Regions from separate parts of the Desulfosporosinus sp. FKA genome, predicted to be linked through region 2. Evidence: riboswitches for the same ligand, from Rfam matches in the RefSeq annotation. Region 2 holds a riboswitch; each other region holds the start of a gene.
The links. Region 2 has a riboswitch for cyclic di-AMP ahead of B5771_RS07555 (citrate/2-methylcitrate synthase). Riboswitches for the same ligand answer to the same signal wherever they lie in the genome.
Positions count from the first base shown of each region.

Region 1: it holds a riboswitch for cyclic di-AMP, as region 2 does, so the genes downstream of both, B5771_RS22920 (C40 family peptidase) here and B5771_RS07555 (citrate/2-methylcitrate synthase) in region 2, are expected to answer to the same signal.
Region 3: it holds a riboswitch for cyclic di-AMP, as region 2 does, so the genes downstream of both, B5771_RS03380 (C40 family peptidase) here and B5771_RS07555 (citrate/2-methylcitrate synthase) in region 2, are expected to answer to the same signal.
Region 4: it holds a riboswitch for cyclic di-AMP, as region 2 does, so the genes downstream of both, B5771_RS04365 (C40 family peptidase) here and B5771_RS07555 (citrate/2-methylcitrate synthase) in region 2, are expected to answer to the same signal.

Region 1 is NZ_NAHZ01000034.1:350,777-356,046, reverse strand. It holds gene B5771_RS22925 (ATP-binding protein) at 33-872, shown strand; gene B5771_RS22920 (C40 family peptidase) at 941-2,416, opposite strand; cyclic di-AMP (ydaO/yuaA leader) riboswitch at 2,421-2,558, opposite strand; gene B5771_RS22915 (hypothetical protein) at 2,770-3,075, shown strand; gene B5771_RS22910 (sigma-54 dependent transcriptional regulator) at 3,115-4,470, opposite strand; gene B5771_RS22905 (ATP-binding protein) at 4,476-5,270, opposite strand, start outside.
Region 2 is NZ_NAHZ01000025.1:50,925-56,194, reverse strand. It holds gene B5771_RS07565 (IMP dehydrogenase) at 1-345, shown strand, start outside; gene B5771_RS07560 (DMT family transporter) at 418-1,287, opposite strand; gene B5771_RS24225 (hypothetical protein) at 1,454-1,606, opposite strand; gene B5771_RS07555 (citrate/2-methylcitrate synthase) at 1,769-3,133, opposite strand; cyclic di-AMP (ydaO/yuaA leader) riboswitch at 3,246-3,392, opposite strand; gene B5771_RS07550 (ATP-binding protein) at 3,700-5,270, shown strand, end outside.
Region 3 is NZ_NAHZ01000014.1:79,568-84,837, reverse strand. It holds gene uvrC (excinuclease ABC subunit UvrC) at 1-1,591, shown strand, start outside; gene B5771_RS03380 (C40 family peptidase) at 1,826-2,542, opposite strand; cyclic di-AMP (ydaO/yuaA leader) riboswitch at 2,546-2,681, opposite strand; gene B5771_RS03375 (PFL family protein) at 3,636-5,003, opposite strand; gene B5771_RS03370 (ACT domain-containing protein) at 5,048-5,270, opposite strand, start outside.
Region 4 is NZ_NAHZ01000015.1:162,366-167,635, forward strand. It holds gene lgt (prolipoprotein diacylglyceryl transferase) at 708-1,478, shown strand; cyclic di-AMP (ydaO/yuaA leader) riboswitch at 2,618-2,757, shown strand; gene B5771_RS04365 (C40 family peptidase) at 2,763-3,569, shown strand; gene B5771_RS04370 (hypothetical protein) at 4,041-4,478, shown strand; gene B5771_RS04375 (hypothetical protein) at 4,894-5,270, shown strand, end outside.

The DNA of each region.
Region 1 (5,270 bases), on a different contig from region 2:
TGATTATGAATTATCGGAGGATTTTAATATCTATGGCTGCAACGTTTCGAACAATTAAAGATTGGGAAGAATTTGTTGATTCTAAAAAAGAGATAATTCAGCTTAGGGAAGAACGAGTTAATCTTCAATCAGAGGTCTTTTCGCTAAAAAAATCCCTAAAAAAAGAAATTGAGAATAGAGAATACCTCGAAGGTGAAATAGCAAAACTGGGGCGTTTAAATATTATAGGTCAGTTGGCGGCAGGTCTTGGACACGAAATTCGAAATCCTATGACAACTATTCGAGGGTTTCTTCAAATGTTACAGAGTAAAACAGATTTACTTGTCTTTCAAAACTATTTTGAATTAATGATCGAGGAGTTGGATAGGGCCAATCTAATTATTACAAATTTCTTATCTCTTGCCAAAAATAAACCGACTGAAATTAAACGCATGAATCTCAACAAGTTGCTGGAAAACCTATTTCCGTTATTAATTGCTGATGCTTATAGTCAAGATAAGAAGTGTATTTTTCAACCGGGTAAAATTAAGGAAATTGATATTGATTCTAATGAAATTACACAACTAGTCTTAAACTTGGCCCGAAACGGTCTTGAAGCAATGCAGCCCAATGGCTGTCTTACGATTGAAACCTTTATGGAAGATGATAGTGTTGTCCTTAGTGTAAAGGATGAAGGAAAAGGAATTGATGAAGAGAATCTTAAAAAGCTTGGCGATCCTTTCTTTACTACCAAAGAAAACGGAACCGGCTTGGGTCTGCCCATGTGCTTCACAATTGCCAGCAGATATCATGCTCATATAGACGTTGATACTGGTCCAGACGGAACTACTTTTTTTGTTCGTTTTCCCAGACCTTGTGATGAGATTGAATAATTTCTTTCCCGAAAAATGAAAGGGGGCTGTGTTTTCTCACAGCCCCCTTTTAAGCGGGATTACCGTTACTAATTATACCTGCGCGCTCCTAAATAACGGGAAGCGTAAAAACTGTCACTGAGACTGGAGACTTCAATACCACTGTTAGGGTTACTGGCATGAATAAATCGTCCCCCCCCCATATAAATGCCTACGTGAGATGCACCACTAGTATATGTCGTGAAAAACACTAAATCACCAGGCTGAAGGTCATTTTTGCTGACAGAACGTCCTGAAGCAAATTGAGCATAGGAAGTACGCGGCAGGGATATTCCGGAATTAGCATAAACATATTTTGTAAAGCCCGAACAGTCGAAACCACTGCGAGTGGTTCCACCGAAAACATAGGGCGTACCCTGTAAGCTAAGAGCTCGACCCACAATGGAGGAATTATTACTGCTTCCTCTGGAAATACCATAGGCAACCGTCACATTGCCAGGTCCTTTAGCAATGACTTGATTTACAGGATTTTGAGTGATTTTTTCAGCTAATACTTTTTTAGTTACGTCGATACCATTTTTACGCACATAGGAATAAGTAACTAATTTTGCGCCATTACTTCCTTGGGTTACAATTTTTGAATTGTCAAAGGCCAAACTCGGATCAATTTTCGTTACAACATCGTAGGGTACAGTTTCCGACCCTGAATAAGTTCCTTTACTAACAACGGTAAGATAAGGTGTGGAATCAACAAGCTTTATAGTTTCACCGGGTTTCAGCATGGTATTTTTAGTTGACCCCGGATTACCCGCTAATACATCATCGGTTAACATATCGTTTTTGCGGGCGATAAGCCACCAGGAATCATTAGGCTGAACGGTATAGTTTTTCGTCGTTATCTTGCCATCCATCAATACCTTAAAAGCTTGATCAGCTGATTTTACTTGATCCGGGGAGACTTCAGCTTTTTTGACACTAACATTCTCAGCAAAACTTATTGATTCGATCTTATTTTCAGAACTGGGTTTTGCATAATAATCTTGGTATTTTTTAAGAACCTGATTCACGTCTTCTTTATTTGGCAAAACAGCGACAACAGATCCATTTGCTTTTAAGCTATAACCATCAACATAACATGATATGTCATTTTTTAGTTTTTCTTCATTTAAAGAAGATTCCAGATAGACAGCTGGACTAATCCTGACGTTCTCATAAGTTATAACGTCGTGAGTTTTGGCAACTACACCATAAGGTTTGCCTTCCTGTTGCAAAACTGTTTTTACAAGGTTTTCAGCTGTCGCTGAATTTTTTGCCAGGCCAATCTGATGACCGTTAACAAGAACTGCTGCCGCAGAAGTCGTCGTTGTAAGATTGTAGGTGACCCCACCTATTAAAATGAGAGAAACCGATAAGGTAACGATAATTTTTGGCGATTTCCAAGAAATCCTTTGTAACGTATTGCGCGAAAACTGTTGGATAACTAGTTTTCTTTGAGTCCAATCGAAATGTTTGATTCGGCTAAGTACTTCGCCTTGAATCTGAGACAGTTTACGAGACCATTGCATATTTTTCACCTTTCACAATTGCCTACGAGGTTAGTTGACGGATTCGGGCAGGAAGGTGTAAGCCCTTCGCGTATTACACGCGATTAACCCCATAAATAAAATCCCCCGTTCTAGACGACTCTAGATTCGGCATTCTTTCTCCTTTCATTAAACATATCATTAATTATTCGACACTATATGCAAATGTCCTCTAAATTTATTTATGAAATACTTGTGAAGTTTTAAACTTACTCTAAAAAACTTGCTATTTCCCGTTTAAACGAGTGCAAACTCTAGGACTTAACGGGCATACTAACAGCAAAATAACTCTCAATATTTAGGGAACTGGAACTTTAATAAGGGGGGGGCGTGTTGTGTACAGACTTAATTCTATGCAGCAGAAAAAAGTCCTTGATTCTTTTCATAAAGTTGTGGACACGCGAAATCCAGAACTAATCGGTGAGGACTTATTTAATCATTTAAACCTAAACTGTAATTTTTCTTCCCATTTTACTCTGGAAGGGTTTCGAAATGCTTATAGCGGCGATCATTTTCAGGAGTTTTTAAATTACTTTGATCGCTGTTCTCCCCAAAGTCAATGGCTTAAAGCACCGGAAATTAGCCGAGAATTTGCAGAATTGAATCAGAAAATGGTTGATTACGGAAGTGATCATATCTAAAATAAGTCGCGGATAAGCCATTGGGAAAATTCAATGGCTTTAATTGTGGTCATATTTTATACCATATTTTTGTAGGCGATAAAGCAATGTCGGGCGGGTAATTCCTAAATATTTTGCTACCTTGGTCTGATTATAGTTGTGTTTTTCCAGAGCCTTAATGATAAGATGTTTCTCTAACTCTCCTAAAGAGAAACCACTTTCAGTAAGCTGTATCTCCGGCGTTGTCAATTCTTCGAGATGATTGAGCAACTCTTTAGGAAAATGCACCGATTGGATTTCCGAACCCTGACAAACAATAAGGGCTCTTTCAATAACATTTTGCAGCTCTCTGATGTTTCCGGGCCAGTTGTATTGGGTTAAGATTTTCATAGCTTCTGAAGAAATTTTTTTACTTTTAGTAGGGTCGAATTTTTCTAAAAAATGATTAACAAGAAGAGGAATATCCTCTTTTCGTGATCGAAGGGGAGGCATGACAATGCCCATGACATTTAAGCGATAGTAAAGATCTTCTCGAAAGGTTCCGCTGGATATAGCCGTGGCAAGGTCCCGATTCGTTGTGGCGATGACTCGAACATCGACGTGGATTGTTTCGATTCCGCCAACTCTTTGAAAACAGCGTTCTTGTAATACTCTTAACAACTTTGCTTGCATGTTAATAGGCATTTCTCCAATTTCATCAAGGAGGATTGATCCCTTATCGGCGACCTCAAAGCGCCCTTTTTTTCTGCTGGATGCGCCGGTAAAGGCCCCTTTCTCGTGGCCGAATAATTCACTTTCTAAGAGGTGTTCCGGAAGAGCGGCACAGTTTACTGCCACAAAGGGTTTGTCGAAACGATTGCTGGCTTTGTGAATTTCTAAAGCAGCAACTTCTTTTCCCGTTCCGCTTTCACCGGTAATCAGTACTGTTGTACCGGTTCTAGCAACCTGACGGATTAAGAGTGAAACTTCTTTCATCGGTTCACTCTGTCCAATAAGTTTACCGTATTGTTTTCCTAATTCCTGACGTAAAAAATCAACTTGATTTTCCAGATTGGAGAGATGAAGCGCTTGTTGAACCTGGACTTTGATTTTTTCGAGCTTGAACGGCTTTGTGATATAGTCCATAGCACCAATTTTCATCGCCTCTATGGCCGTATCAATAGTCCCATGGGCGGTAATCATGATGACAGGTACATTAGGGTATAAAGATTTTAGCTCTTTTAATACTTCGATGCCATCGAGATCAGGCATTTTTAAGTCTAAAATTACCAGCGAGGGTTCATTTTCTTTGGCCAATCGAATGCCCTCTAACCCCCTTGTGGCTGTCATCACCTGATATCCTTCATGGCTGAGTGCCCTCTCGAGGGCCCAGCACATTCTTTCCTCATCGTCAATGACCAGAATTTTTGGTGTCAAGAAGATCACTCCTGTCTTAGAATTTTAGGCAGTACAGGAAGATTAATCCGGAAAGTAGTTCCTTTTCCCAGTTCGCTGTTAACGTCAATGGTTCCGCCGTGCAGTTTTATACTTTGATAGGAAATTGACAATCCAAGGCCGGTACCGGCCTTTTTTGTTGTATAAAAGGGATCAAATATTCTTGATTTATCGTTTAGAGGGATTCCCTCTCCAGTATCCGCAAAGCTTATGGCAATGATGTTCTCCTTTTCTTCCGTGGTTATTGCCAGTTCGCCGCCTTCGGGCATAGCTTCTGACGCATTAACAATGATGTTTACAAAAACTTGTTTAAGCTTTTCGGTATCAGCTAAGATTTGAGAGAGGTTATATGCCAGATTTAATTTTACGTGGACTTTTTGCTTGCGCAGCATTGCGGCGGAGAAAGAGAGGACACCTTTGATAAGATCATTAATGGAACATTCTTTAGAGGCAACTTTAGTAGGACGTCCGAAATCTAAAAGTTCCTGAATCTCAAAATCTTGGCGGTCGATTTGTTCTTCTATTGCCCGCGTAAATTCTTCAATGCCGGTCACTTGAGAATATTCCTCTTTCATCAATTCAACCAAGGTTTTAATGATAGCAATTGGATTGCGTAATTCATGAGCTACACCGGTTGCCAGACGGCCAAGAGCAATCAGGTGCTCTGATTGTCTCAACTGATCTTCCAATCGTTCCTTTTCGCTGAGGCCAACGGCCAAGCGGTTAACTGCTTGAGCTACCTGACCAAGTTCTCCAGGCATTTCAGGAAGCAAAAGATGAAT
Region 2 (5,270 bases):
GCTCGTTTTGATGAAAGCCCTACCAAGAAGGTCAAACTCGGCAACAATTATGTCAAAGAATATTGGGGCGAAGGCTCTAATCGAGCCCGCAATTGGGAAAGGTATGACTTAGGAGAAGGGGATAAACTCCACTTTGAAGAGGGAGTTGACAGTTATGTTCCTTATGCGGGCAGATTACAAGATAATTTAGAGGGAACTTTAAGCAAAATCAAATCAACAATGTGCAGCTGCGGAGCAATCAGCATTGAGGAATTACAGCGAACAGCCCGTATGTCGTTAGTTTCCTCCACAAGTATTATTGAAGGCGGCGCCCATGATGTAATCCTAAAAGAGAACAATTATTAATGCTTCTTTTCTTGGAGAAAACTCAAAAGATCACTAAAACAAAAGACCAGGTTCAAGTCCTGGTCTTTTGTTTTAGCTTTGCGACCTTATTTCCAACCTCTCACTTAAAAAGGTAGAACCTAGGATCAAAACACCACCCATGATTTGCATAGGACTCATTTTTTCTCCCAGAAAGACAGCCGAGATGATCACTGCCGTGATGGGGTCAATATAGCTTAATGCGGCGATAGTCTGTCCTTTTAATTCTTTGATCGCTGTGAAATATAAGAAGTAAGCAATCCCTGTATGAAGAATACCTAGAATAAGGATGAAAACCATTGAGCGTAAGGTTAACCCAGAAAAGTCTACTGTATCACCCAAAACAATATAGGGCAGGAGCACCAAGCTTGATACCATCAATTGCACAAGGGTAGTCTCAAACCCTGTTAGGTTTTTAATAAATTTATTCATGATGATGACACCCGCATAGAGTACTGCTGCTGAAAGGCCATATGCTATACCGAGAAAATGATTACTACCACTGCCTGTATCGCCGCCTCCCAGGTTGATTAGAAACAATCCGGCCATGGCAATAATAATGCATCCGACCTTAGTGAATGTTAATCGTTCCTTAAGGAGAAAGGGAGCCATTATCATGACAAATATCGGAGCAAAATAATAACTTAAAGTTGCATTGGATATGGTCGTGTATTTATAGGCTTGAAACAAGAAAATCCAATTACATCCGATGGCGGCACCTGATAAGACTAAAAGTAACCCATTTTGTTTAATCGCCTTAAAGGATGGCCTTTGTTTAACAAGAATACTTGTCAAAATCAAAAAGGCGCTGCCAATAATTCCTCTAAGAAAGGCGATCTCACTGGAAGGCAAAGCAATATTGCGGACAAAGACCCCGATACTGCCGAATATCAACATGGTTGTCAGAATTTTTAATTTTCCCATCAACGTTCCACCCCTGTCTGATCTCTTTATGTCAAGCTGCTGAATCTATACTATTCTCTCTTTTTCAGCGGATACCTTTTTATCCAGTTTTTAAGACCCTCACTTCTATAAGTGGTGGGTGTTGATCCTTCGTTAACTTCAGGTGGGGTAGAGTCCTCCTTCGCCGCTAAGTATTCCTATTGAGAGAGGCGGCTCGGCAATAATGTCCACCGGACATTATTGTATCTGAAGCCCCGATGTTCAGCTTTAGCGTAAGCGAGTTCACTCCCGTTTTATCCAATCGTAAAACTCCCACCCCTACAAGTGGAGCGTTTCCCATACCTTGCCTCTCTTTTACTTACTCTCAAAGACTTCTCCTAGACTAAAAAACCTTTACACATAAAAAAGGCACCGGTGATTACACCGCTGCCAAAGCTCTTGCCTTAAGCTTAATGCTCATTTAGTCCTGAATAATGAGAATGACTTCTATAATTTAGAAGGACTAATTTCTTTCAATCAAATCCAGATACTTTTGTCGTCGCGCCACACTTTTATAAGCCGGACGGATAATTTTTCCGGCATTAACAATTTCCTCAATACGATGGGCACTCCAGCCTGCGATTCGAGCAATAGCAAACATGGGTGTATACATTTCAACAGGGATATTAAGCATTTTATAAACGAATCCGGAGTAAAAATCGATATTGGCACTGACTGTTTTATACATCCTATTAAACTTAGCGATTACTTGAGGAGCTAACCTTTCTACCGATGCGTAGAGTTTAAATTCATCATCCAGTCCCTTTTCCTGAGCTAGTTTGGCTGCATAATCCTTAAGAATAACGGCTCTCGGATCTGAAATGGAGTAAACAGCGTGGCCTATCCCATAGATCAAGCCAGACCGGTCAAAGGCATCTTTTGTCAAAATCCGAGTTAGATATTGCTCAATTTCTTCATCATCATTCCAATCCTTGAGCTGATTCTTCATATCTTCAAACATTTTAATTACTTTAATATTAGCTCCGCCATGCCGCGGCCCTTTAAGAGCACCTATAGCTGCCGACATCGCCGAATAAGTATCTGTGCCGGTAGAAGTTACGACATGAGTAACAAAGGTCGAATTATTTCCCCCGCCATGTTCAGCATGCAGCACCAAAGCGAGATCCAGGAGCGCAGCTTCAAGTTTGGTGTACTTACTGTCCGGTCTCAGCATTGTCAGAATGTTCTCGGCTGTGCTTAACTCCGGACGCGGGCTGTGAATAAAGAGACTTTGATTGCTGTAGTAATGGGATAAAGCGTGATAAGCATACACCGCTAAGGATGGAAAACAGGCTATCAGCAGCAAGCATTGTTTTAAAACATTGCTGATGGAAGGATCGTCAGGGTTATCGTCAAAAGAATATAAGGCAAGGACACTTCTGGCAAGAGCATTCATAATGTCTTTGCTGGAGGACTTCAAAATAAAATCGCGGGCAAAATCTTCTGGCAGCTTCTGATAACCAGCCAAAATTTGTTTGAAATCCTCTAGACCTTTCTGATCAGGGAGATGGCCAAAAAGCAATAAAAAGGCAGTCTCTTCGAAGCCGAATCGGCCATCTCGTGTGAATCCATTGACCAAATCGGAAATATCATAGCCACGATAAAGTAATCGGCCTGGAACTTGGATAATTTCACCTTCGTCCAGGATATAGGAGTGTACTTCACCAATTTCTGTCAGACCGACAAGGACACCTCTACCGTCAAGATCCCTGAGCCCCCGTTTGACTTGGTATCTGCTGTATAATTCAGGATTTATCAAACTGTTCTTTTCGGCAGTCTTGCTCAAAGTGACAAGCGTTTTCCCTTCGGTTAGTTCGTAATTCAGCATCATTTAGCCTCCCTCAAATAAAATAAAATAAAACCCCAGACACAATGTCTGGGGTCAGCTAAGTCGAAAAAGTAAAAGAATAATCAGGCGGGGCAATAAGAGCCTAGCCTATCGTTCTTCCCTTTCAACGCTTACGAAGTTAGCTGACGGATTCGGGTCGAAAGTAACCCTACCTCCCACAGGAAAAAATTCCTGTGGAGGATTCACCCCAGATAAATGGTTCCCCCGCTTCTAAAAAAGAATTAAGCGATTTAGGATATTTAGATGATCTTTAATGATCATCGTTTTAACCATGTTGCGAAATACATTTATTGGAATATATTATATCACATTTATAGATTATAATCAATTATATAAAATAGAGCTGTATTGATACTAACCTCCGGCCCTGGGGATATCTCAAGCAATAATATATACAATAATTTATACTTAGTATATATTATTGTATATATTAAGTAATTGTTATTAAAAAGGGATTAAGGCTAATTTGTGGAACTACTATTCATCCAGCTTTAGCTGAACGAATTCACTGATTAGTACGTATTAGAGTTATAAGGGCATTAGATATGATAGATGCAGAAAAGGAGTTAGCTTTGGATACAAATATTCCAGAGGTTTCCTTAAAGGAACTTCTTAAGCTAAAAAAGGTCTTCTTAAATTTCAATTATGTCTTTATCATTAATTCCTTAGATGGACGGACCCAGTACAGCAATCCAGTTTTGCCAATACTTCTTGGAATTACCCAAAAAACCATAAAAGATCTAACAGCGGCAGAGATCATCCGGAAATATGTTCATCCTGATGACCAAAAGTCTTCAATCCAAGCAATCACAGAAGCGATGAAGGGAAAGAGAATTCATGGTTTAACGAATCGCTACTGTCTTTCTAACGGAACCTATCAGCAATTTTCCTGGATGCTGATCCCCATTCCTACGGAGGAAGTTTTTTATGCGATTGCTTGCCCGACTGCTGACGGAATAATTCCTGACAATAAGGCTGCTGATAAACCGGATATCAGAATCCACAGCATCTTTCACAATATATCCGATTACTTTTATGTTCTCGATAATTCCTGGAAGTTTGTTTATGTCAACGGTTCAGCTGCCCAACTTTTCTTATCGTCAAAAAAAGAAAAAATTCTGGGGAAATATTACTGGGATATATTCCCAGAATCAGATGATCTGTACTTCCTAAAATTTACAGAGGCTAAACTTACCCAAAAACATATCTATTTTGAGGCTTTCTCAGTACTTTCATGCGGCTGGGTTAGAGTTAACGTTTACCCTTCTCCGGAAGGTCTCTCTGTCTACTTTCGAGATATTTCCGATCAGAAGTGCTTGGAGAAATCCCTGGCAGATGAGCAAAAACGTCTGCACGCTATTTTAGCTGGGCTTCCCGGTTTAGTTTATCTACGTACCTCTGAAGGAAACGTTGTTTTTGCTAATCATAAGTTTAAGGAGATTCAGGGCGAACCTGGTAATAAAAAATGTTTTGAACTCCTTTTTAATAGAAATCGTCCTTGTAAGGACTGTAATATGGAGTCGGAAACCCAAACCTCCAGCCCCCTACAATGGCAGTGCATTATCAAAGATGTTATTTACGAAGTATATCAGCTTCCTTTTGAGGATTTTGACGGAACTCAGTTATTTCTAATGCAGCTCCTGGATATTACCAAACGCAAACTTGCTGAAGAAGAAATAGGCCGTTTAGATCGATTGAACCTCGTTGGTGAGCTGGCAACAAGTATTGCCCATGAAGTAAGAAATCCCATGACAACCGTTCGCGGCTTTTTGCAACTCTTAAAAAGCAAAAACATTTCTCAGGAAAACGCTGAGTATTTTGACCTTATGATCAGCGAGTTAGATCGGGCTAACGGCATTCTTAATGAATTTTTATCTGTTGCTAAAATTAATGCCAAATTACGGACACCAGTCAAACTCAATAACTTAGTGGATTCTTTATACCCCTTAATTATGGCTGATGCAACCAATCAAAATAAACTTGTCGTCCTTGAGGCTGAGAATGTCCCTGAACTCATGTTGGATGAACGCGAAATGAGACAACTCGTCCTTAATCTCACAAGGAATGGCCTTGAAGCAATGAGCCCTAAGGGAACTCTAAATTTAAGGACCTATCA
Region 3 (5,270 bases), on a different contig from region 2:
TTCAGAAGTCGAAGCCCTCGTGTTGGAATGCAATTTGATAAAAAAATATAATCCCAAGTATAATATCCTTTTACGTGACGATAAAACTTACCCTTATTTAATGATCACCCATGAAAGACACCCGCGTATTATGGTCACACGTCAAATTAAAAAGGGCACTGGGAAATATTTTGGACCTTATCCTAATGCCACAGCGGCACAAGAAGCCGCCCGACTGCTAAACCGGCTTTTTCCGTTTCGAAAATGCCGGCAAATCCCAACCCGTTCTTGTCTATACTTTCACCTGGATCAATGCCTGGCACCTTGTATTCGCGATGTTTCGCCTAATGACTATGAAGAAATTTCCAAGAATGCATCAACATTTCTTAATGGCGACCAAAGTGAAGTTTTGAATCTCCTAGGCGCTAAAATGCAAACAGCAGCAGAATCTCTCCAATTCGAAAGGGCAAAAGAATATCGAGATCTCATCGAGGATTTAAAGCGACTTGGAGAAAAACAAAATATAACCCTCAATGATTTTGTTGACAGAGATGTTATCGGCTATGCCAAAACCACAGATCAATTATGTATTCAGGTCTTTTATCTGCGACAAGGCAAATTGCTGGCAAGGGATAATTTTATTTTCCCTTATTATGATGATCCTGAAGAAGCATTTATTTCTTTTATTGCTCAATTCTACCTGGAGCGTAAAATCTGGCCTAAGGAAATTTTAATTCCTTCTTTAGAATCGCAGGCCTTATTGAGTTTGTTTCCTATTACTATTCCCCAAAAAGGGAAAAAAAGAGATTTAGTTCTGATGGCCATGTCAAATGCTCAAACAACGCTCCACGATCAAATTACTCTTGAAATACGCCAACAGTCGGACAATACCCAAGCTCTAACAACTCTTGGAGAACTTCTAAAGATACCCTCTCCGCACAGAATTGAGGCATTTGATATATCCAATACAGCTGGAACCCATTCTGTTGCCGGTATGGTTCAATTTATTGACGGTAAACCTCAACGTAAGGGGTATCGCAAATATAAAATACAACCTATGGAGATATCAGATGATACAGCCTCTATGAGTCAGGTTATACGCCGCCGCTACCATCGTCTTGTTTCCGAAAATGAACCTTTGCCTGACTTAATACTTGTTGACGGAGGCAAAGGCCAAATTAATGCAGCCTTAAAAGAATTAGAGGACCTTGGACTCACGATTCCTGTGGCAGGTATGGTAAAAAATGATCGCCATCAAACGAATGAACTTATGGATTGGGAGGGAAACCCCATCGCTTTAGCGAGAAATCATCCAACGTTTTTATTATTGGGGCGAATTCAAAATGAAGTTCATCGATTTGCGATTACGTTTCATCGTCAACAGCGCACAAAGAATATGACATTGTCTGCTCTTGACGGAATAACAGGAATAGGCCCTAAACGCAAACAGCATCTTTTGCAGCATTTTTCTTCCCTTGCTGAAATTCAACAGGCATCCGTGGAAGAACTTCAGTCTACAGGACTCCCCGAAAGTATTGCCCTCTCTATTTTTGATTACTTCCACCCAGCAGATGAACACAACCCTTTACAGGAGGAGAAATCTATTCCATGATTTTAAATTACAGAGTAGAATTATGCCGAAAATGTTACTACAAGCGCACACATCAATGTAACATATCTGATAACTATATAAGCAATACTAATTCATCTTTAACAGAATCAAGAACAAAATCAAGCGGCGAATGTCTTCAATATAGGCCCGTCCCGTGGATTCCCCGTTGTTAGATTGGGCATAAAAACAACAGCGATCTCTCGCTGTTGTTTTTATGAATCCTTAATAACGTGTCTAATTGATTCGACGGGCACCCAAATAACGGCTTGCGTAATAGTTATCACTCAGACTTGTAACCCGAATCCCTTTATTCGAAGCATGAACAAAGCGTCCTCCTCCAATATAAATACCCACGTGAGATGCTCCTGAAGCGTAGGTGGAGAAAAATACTAAGTCACCTGCCTGTAGCTGCCCTCGACTGATACCGGTTCCAGTTCTAAATTGCTCTGCGGCAGTTCTCGGCAATGAAGTGTTCGAGGCTCGATAGACATATTGAGTAAACCCTGAACAATCAAAGCCGTTTCGACTTGTCCCCCCAAAACGATAGGGAACACCCTGCAGGCTTAGAGCATTATTGATTAATTGAGAGGTAACCGAACGCGATACTTGTTTTTGGGACGCAGCAGCGACTTGAATAGCTTTTGATCGTTCCGCTGGCACCGGGACAACTCTTGATTGCAGTTTATCAGCCGATTTTGTTACGTTATTTGGTGTACTTGAAGCCGATAAAACGGGTGTTGAATCGTTACTATCCTGAGATGAGGTCAGGGAAGCAGTGCGCCACTGCAACTGTGTGCGAACGATGTTAGTATAGGGTCCAGTCGGAATGGAAATCAAAGTTGTCTTGGCTGCAATTTTACCCGCCGCCGGAACTGACAAACTGCCAGCCAACATTAAACCTGCCAGGACTGTGCTTCCTAACCACATCCGTCCAGATGAGGAAATTAGCAATGAGAGTCCACCTTTCATTTGCTTACGAGGTTAGTTGACGGATTCGGGCTAAAGGTGTAAGCCCTACACGAGAAATCGTGATTCACCCCAAGAAAATCCCCCGCTCCTAACATAAGTTCGGATTCAGCATTTTATATTAGTCTATTTGCCTATATTAGGCTATTCGCCAGTATGTCTAAAAATCCCTGCAATAATTCATGGAATTATTATCCACTATCAGACTCCATGCCGCTAGGCAGCACCACTGATGGATAAAAATTGTGTCCATACTGTTTCTATGACTGGCGAAGACAGGTCGAGATAGTAGGACAAATAAAAACCGCCTCTCAATTTGAGAGACGGACTTTATTTGGACAATAGGAGGCTAAAGAGTCAATATTGAGGCTTAGGTCAAGTAGGTTTTCCCACTAAGTTCCTTCGGTTTCCCTAAAGGCGATTTCTCCTTTTCCCCAGCCTGGGATGTCGCCATCACCAGAACTTGATCACCACTTAGTCCTCACTTCAATCCTCTTTAGTTAACGTTCTAGAAGTTTCCTTAACACTCCTAGACAATCTAGCCTCTTTTGCAGAAAAGCATTTCCGGCAGTTTGAAAAGCATCGGCCAACACCCTCCAAACCTCTTAAAGCCTTCCCAACTTTTCCACCTCAAGGCAGGCTACACTGCACTAAGTTCCTTCCTAATGCAGGTTCTACCCTAAGCCATAGCTATAAAAGCCACGCACTTAGGCCTCCACGGAAAAGGGTAGCGCCCGCATGCCATTGCGGATCCCCCTCATTCCTTAACTCCCAGCAACAGCCCTCGACTGGGCGTCGAAAGCCACCACCAGGAACTTCATCGGTATGCCCTCGGCGGATTATTAGGCCCGCCTTCGATTGCCAATCGTGCACTAGAATAACGCTCCATAGCCCAAAGCAAAATTAATTGTTGTGATTACATTGCCTATTTTACCTGATTATCATAACTTTGTAAAAAACCTTTTTGCCATTTATACCGTCGCTTGATAAAGTAAAAAGATAATTAAAGATTCTTTTGTCATCTAATCTAAGTTTTTCTGACAAAATCAGTTATTTACACACCAAAAAGGCAAAACTATCAGTTGGATAAACTTGTAATTGGGGCAGGTATTCTGCCGCCGCGATTAATAAAGGTTTTTGAGGAAAATGGATGAACATTCATGACCGGAGCTCCACCCAATAGCCCTCCAAATTCCACACGTTCCCCAGCTTTTTTACCAATGGCAGGAATAATTCTGACAGCAGTTGTTTTTTTATTAATCATCCCAATGGCAGCTTCATCAGCGATAATTGCCGAGATAGTTTCAGAACTCACATCCCCTGGCACGGCAATCATATCTAATCCAACAGAACAGACACAGGTCATGGCTTCTAGTTTATCCAGATCCAGAGCCCCAACCTCCACAGCTTTAACCATTCCAGCGTCCTCTGAGACAGGGATAAATGCGCCGCTTAAGCCTCCCACATGAGATGAAGCCATAGCGCCGCCTTTTTTAACCGCATCATTTAACATGGCTAAAGCAGCCGTCGTTCCATGCGTTCCACAACGTTCAAGGCCCATATTTTCCAAAATCTCTGCCACACTATCCCCAATAGCTGGTGTTGGAGCCAAGGACAAATCAACAATTCCAAAGGGAACTTGTAAAGCTTTCGATGCTGCTCGACCAATCAGTTCGCCCATTCGTGTAATTTTAAAAGCAGTCTGTTTAATAAGATTGGAGAGTTCCCCAAAATCTGCATCAGGAAATTCCTTAACAACTTTTGCCACAACGCCCGGACCGCTTACCCCAACATTGATCACGCAATCTGGTTCGCCAACACCGTGAAATGCCCCTGCCATGAAAGGATTATCTTCCGGAGCATTACAGAAGACAACAAGTTTGGCTGCACCAATTCCATCTTGAGCAGAAGTTTTTTGAGCGCAATTTAAGATAACTTCTCCCATTCGTTTGACTGCATCCATATTTATTCCGGCTTTAGTCGTTCCGATATTAACCGAAGAACATACAAAATTTGTTTCACTCAAAGCCTGAGGAATAGCATCAATTAAAGCTAAGTCTCCCTCTGTAAATCCCTTCTGCACTAGAGCAGAAAACCCACCAATGAAATTTATTCCCAACGTCTTGGCAGCTCGATCCAAGGCCTTGGCAATTCTCACCATTCCTTCCGAGGATAAATGAGCTGCCGCGATAGCTATGGGTGTAACTGAAACACGTTTGTTGATTATGGGAATTCCATAACGAGATGAAATTTGTTCTCCCACCGTCACTAAGCGACTTGCTTTTTTAGTAACCTTATCATATATTTTTCGTTCTAAACTATTTATATCCTCTGTCACACAATCCAACAAACTAATTCCCATCGTAATAGTTCTAATATCAAGATTTTCTTCATGAATCATCTTGATAGTTTGTTGAATTTCTTCACGAGCAAATGTAATCGTCATAAACGATTTCCCTCCACAATTACCTTCTTTAAAATTCTTTTGTGCTAAATGCGATGCATATAGGTAAATATATCCTCGTGCTGAACTTTTACTTGTAACCCTTTATTGAGTCCCTCTTGTTCAAGACTATTGGCTAATTCAACTAATTCCAACGTTGCCGATTTTAAATCGACTACCATGATCATTGTAAAAAATTCCTTAAGGATTGTCTGACTAATATCTAAAATATTCACGTTATATTCAGCAAGTTTCGTTGCAACCCAAGCG
Region 4 (5,270 bases), on a different contig from region 2:
GCTACAGCTAAACTCATTAGTTGAGTTATCCATCTGATTTTCCCAGGGCCATGGATAAGACTTTTGTAAAGTGCCTATAGTTAGAGTCTTATCCTTAGAATTATTCACTTTCTGCACTTGCTTTTTAATGCCGGTTATAAAACGAATTACTAAGATGATTTACAATTTTTCTATAAAAACTAAGATGCCACCCGCTCGGGTGGTATCTTTACGTGAGTCGGCTTATGTCTCTCGATATATTCAAGGGGTGCAAATTTTTAACACGGACAACGGCCAACTCATCACCGAAGTACCAGTAGAAGCTATGCTTCATGAGATACAATTTGTTCCGTATTCTGCCTTTGGATTAGCCCAAACAACTAGATAGCAAGGTGGGGGAGTTACAGGAAAGGATCTTTATGTAAACAACTGTGCTTAAGCCTGCAAGGTATTGAAGAAGGGAAAAAGGTGGAGAAATACCGGAAACATTCCTATTGCTACTAAGTTTAGTCAAAAGAGCTAAGAACGCCCATTAATTTGCAAAGTTTTTTATTCGTTAGAAATTCACAACTAATTCACATCAAAATCGAATTGTTCTACTATACTCAGGACATGAAGACAAGTTAACGCGAAAATTATTCCTAGGGTAATTAAAGGAGGAAAAACTGAAAAAGCAAAATGGATAATAGGTATATCTATTGATACTAAAGTAGGAAGGAGCGTCGAATTTGCTACAAACTTTATTCAGCATCGGGGGATATTCTTTAAGATCCTATGGTGTCGTAGTTGCTTTTGCAATAAGTATAGCCTTAGGGGTCGCTTATTCACTAGCTTCTTCTGAAAAAGAATATCGTCGGCATCTTTTGGATTTAGTAGTCTATGCCGTGATTGGAGCTGTGATTGGAGCACGTTTTTGGCAAGTCTTATTTTATGAATGGGGATATTATTACCTACATCCTGCCGAGATTTTGAAGATTTGGCATGGTGGCCTGGCAATTCAGGGGGCTTTGCTAGGAGCTTTTATGGTTGGGTGGATTTATACACGTAAACATCAGCTTAATTTCTGGAAAATGGCAGATATTGCAACCCCCGGTATTATTATAGGACAGGCAATTGGGCGAATAGCATGCTTCCTCAATGGCGACGCCTTCGGTAGACCGACAAACTCAGGTTTTGGTCTAGTCTATCCTCCTGGTACCACTGCTTATGCTGCTTATGGAAGTCAACCCCTATGGCCTGCAGAGGTTTGGGAAGGACAATGGGATTTGATTGTATTTGCCTTAATCATAATTCTTTCACATTGGCGCAAATGGCCGAGGGGTATTCTTTTTTTAATCTACATTATTCTATATTCATTAGGACGATTCGGCTTAGAATTTTTCCGAGGGGATGGTGCACGTTATTTATTCCATTGGACTTCGGCTCAATGGAGTAGTATAGGGATGATCGTCATCGCTCTTATTTCTGCGATTGTTTTATCATATAGGAATACAGACTAAGAGTGAATTCATTCATTCAGCTAACTAAAGAATCCGCTTTTTAAGATTACTCCATTAGAAGCAAAGAAATTTGCTAACACTAACCAATTGTCTTAGTGGAGACTTTTCAATTTCAAAGAAAGGATGATGTTTTATGTGGCTGTTCTTAAACCAATATGGTTGGTATTTATTAATATTTGGGATGATGATCTTAATGCATAGGAAAGGTATGGGGGGGTGCTGCGGCGGCCAACATGGGGATCCTCATCATGACCAGGAAAATCACAAGGACCACCCTGTTACAAAAAAATCTATAAATTTCGAGGAAAACAGTAGTTCTTAAACAGATCACTAAAATGACAGATACAGATAAGGAAGGTAACAGCATAAATGAAAAATACAGAGGAATTCTACCCGGACTCGGCACTAATGATTGGGGATATAATTGAATTCACCGGGACCAATGATCCAAGTCTATCAAGGGAATCATGTTACTATTCAATTCTATGATAAGCTGCCCGAGTTTAAGAGCGTCTATTGGATTGGCCTGGATGTTCCAAACATTATGGATGGTGCGCCCGATATAAAATTAGTTCAAAATTTTACGTGGGCAATATCTCGATAATCAATTCAGGATTTTGAATCTACCCGGTACCCAAATGTATCATCTTAATATAGATGCTACGATAAAAAGTGAAAAAAATTTCAAAGTAATTTTTCGATGTATGATGAAGCTACAGGGGGACTTATTATTTTTGAACTAAAGGAATTAAGCTGCATCCTGAAATTTCTATACGTCAATTGCTTCTTACTCTATAATAATTTTAAAAATATTAACCCTAGGGCCATCTGAACCTTTGCACGGGTTGGGCGATAAACTAAGAAAAATAACTCCGTTTTGCATGATAAAGGATAAGTTTGAGAGATCAGGCGAAACAACCATTCGCTTTCACCTTCTTCGTATTTAGGGAAATCATAAGCCAGCAAATAAGAGTATGTTCTAAGAAGATGTTCAATATCGGAAAATACGTTCGTTCATAGGAAATTCATAGTACTAGAGTATAATTACGATGTTTCAAGATGAATGGGATTTAGCATTACGAGATAAGAAAGGAGGACTTCTATAAGACAATATCCGCAAAGCTAAATACTAATATTTAAAAATTGAAGTGCTGAATCTGAGCATAAATGCTTGGAACGGGGGATTTCATATGGGGTGAATCATGTTTTGAACATGTAGGGTTTACACCTTTTTACCCGAATCCGACAACTAACCTCGTAAGCTATGAAAGGTGGAGCCAGTCATTGTTTATTCTCCAGAAAAAGTGGTTTACTAGGGTTGCCCTTAGTGGTGTTCTTTTGACAAATAGTTTAGTGGGGATTGCCCCTTCTCAAGCGGCGGTTTTAAATTCCAAAGTTACCCCTATGGTTACTAAGCTACCAAGTACCGTATACAAAAATTCCCCTGTAGTAGTTTCTCAATCAAAAGCATATTCTCAAGCAATACGTGTAGCCTTTCATTGGACAAGTTCAATCGAGTCTAACATGAATGAACCTCAAATAACTAGTAAAATTATTTCTAACCAAAAAGAATCGATAACGCCTGTTGTTAGCAAAACACCGGCCTTAGTAAAGACATTAAGAGTACCTCCGATAAATAAGGATACCAAGAAAAAAAGCACTTCTGCACAGAAGGTTTCTAATATCAAACCTAAACAAGCTTCGATGCCCCAAGTATCGAGGGGCAGTTTATACGTAGATAAGCTTATAAGTCATGCATTAAGTTTACAAGGTATTCCATATCTCTGGGGCGGAACGAGTATAAAAGGATTTGATTGTTCAGGGTTTGTCCAACATGTATTTAGGGCCTCCGGAATTTCACTTCCACGAACTGCTGCCGAACAATACAAACTAGGCTCAACGGTAAGTCGTAATAATCTAAGACCAGGAGATCTTGTGTTTTTTCAAACCTATGCTCCTGGAGCTACTGATGTACGAATTTATATTGGTGGAGGACAAACAGTCGGAGCATCTAGTGATGGTGTAGGTATTCATAATTTGTCGGAAAGTTATTGGTCAAAACATTACCTTGGTGCGCGTCGAATCCTTTAACTTTGCGCTATATTGACTAAGAGATTAACCTTTAAATGACTGTACCTATAGTAAACAAGGTAACAATAAAAAGGAAATGGTATTAGGATTACAGTCTTAGCCATTTCCTTTTCCTTTAAAATAGAATACTTAATTTAAAAATCATAGAACACATGTAATCCAAGTTATCGTTCCTGGAATTATTAACCTGTAAGAATAGCTCCTACATATGTAAATAATAGTACATTGTGATGATATCCATAAACCTGCAAAATAAGAAGGAATTTAAGAATTTATGTAGAAATACAAGAGAATTATAGAGATATTCGTATATTCAACTATTTAAAAGCTATAATGATTAATCCTTTTTAAGGAGGTGCCCGCTAAGTCGTATTTGATTTGTTAAGTTCTTTAACCTTACTTATTAAAATTTATATAGCTCTTAACTCAGTAATTGTTATTAAGTACAAAAATGATTGGAGATGATCGATTTTGAATAAGAGAGTCAAGACTATAGTGTTTATTGCCCTAAGTTCTATCACAGTGTTAAGTCTTGCTGGTTGTGGAAGTCAAAATAGCGTGATGAACCCCAGTAATATGACTCAATATATGACGAGCAATCCTACAGAAATGGCAAATGTTCTGAGTTCACCTGATACACGCCAGTCCATGGTAAAAGTAATGGGGTCTTCACAAATAACGCCGATGATGATCGATATTATGAAAAGCAGTGAGGTCCAAAAGAATATGATCGGGATTATGGGGAGTAGTCAAAATCTCGATAACATGGTAAGCATTATGTCTAATCCATCGATGTTTAAGCCAATGGTGCAGATTATGGCTGATCCTAAAATGAAAGCAACATTTGAGGCCATGGTAAAAGATCCAGCCCTGCAGCCTTTAGTAAAAGAAGCAATGGGTTCAAAGTAACTTTTAGATGTCATGAAAAAGCAGGGTCACTTATTGAAAGGATCCTGCTTTTTGAATTATTTACATACGCATTGCCATTGGTCACGTAAAGAGGCAGATATTAATATTAACGAGCTCTTCGTGACAAGAGAGGAGAGTTTCGGAACTCGCAAAGTCATAGAGATTGTGTTTAGGGAGAGAGGGCTTGATCCTAATTAATTAAGTCTTTCCCTTAGAGAACTACAACACAACAAGTACTTTGGGTAAATTGGATTGCTGGATTATGGTTGGGATGTAGCGAAACTTATAATTTCGTTGCATCCCTTTCTTCATGAGAAATTCACAACTTTTTCATGAGATAGTCGTATCCAAAAGCTACACTAAGAACATAGAAAAGCAGTTAAATAAATTCAAATAAAAATAAGGGGGAATTACAATGAAAAAATTAACTAAGAAAATTACAACAATCGTAGGAACTGCAACATTGGCGGTAGGGCTTATGGCTTTACCGGCTTTGGCGGGAACGACTCAGGGACAGGACCATGGATGGGTTGGTCAAATGCAAAATTTCATGCAGCAAACCTTTACTCCAGCCCAACATCAGACATTAATGAACTCATCAGCAATGCAAAATCTCCATAATTCAGCCGCAATGCAAAAAGCTATGCAAACAGGAGACGTTAAGTCAATGCAAGATCTCATGAATTCAGACCCAGCCGTTAAGGCTCAAATAGGACAAGATAACCTTAACAAAATGAATCAATTCATGAGCCAATTTCAAGGGAATATGATGAGTGGAAGTAGTGCTGCTAG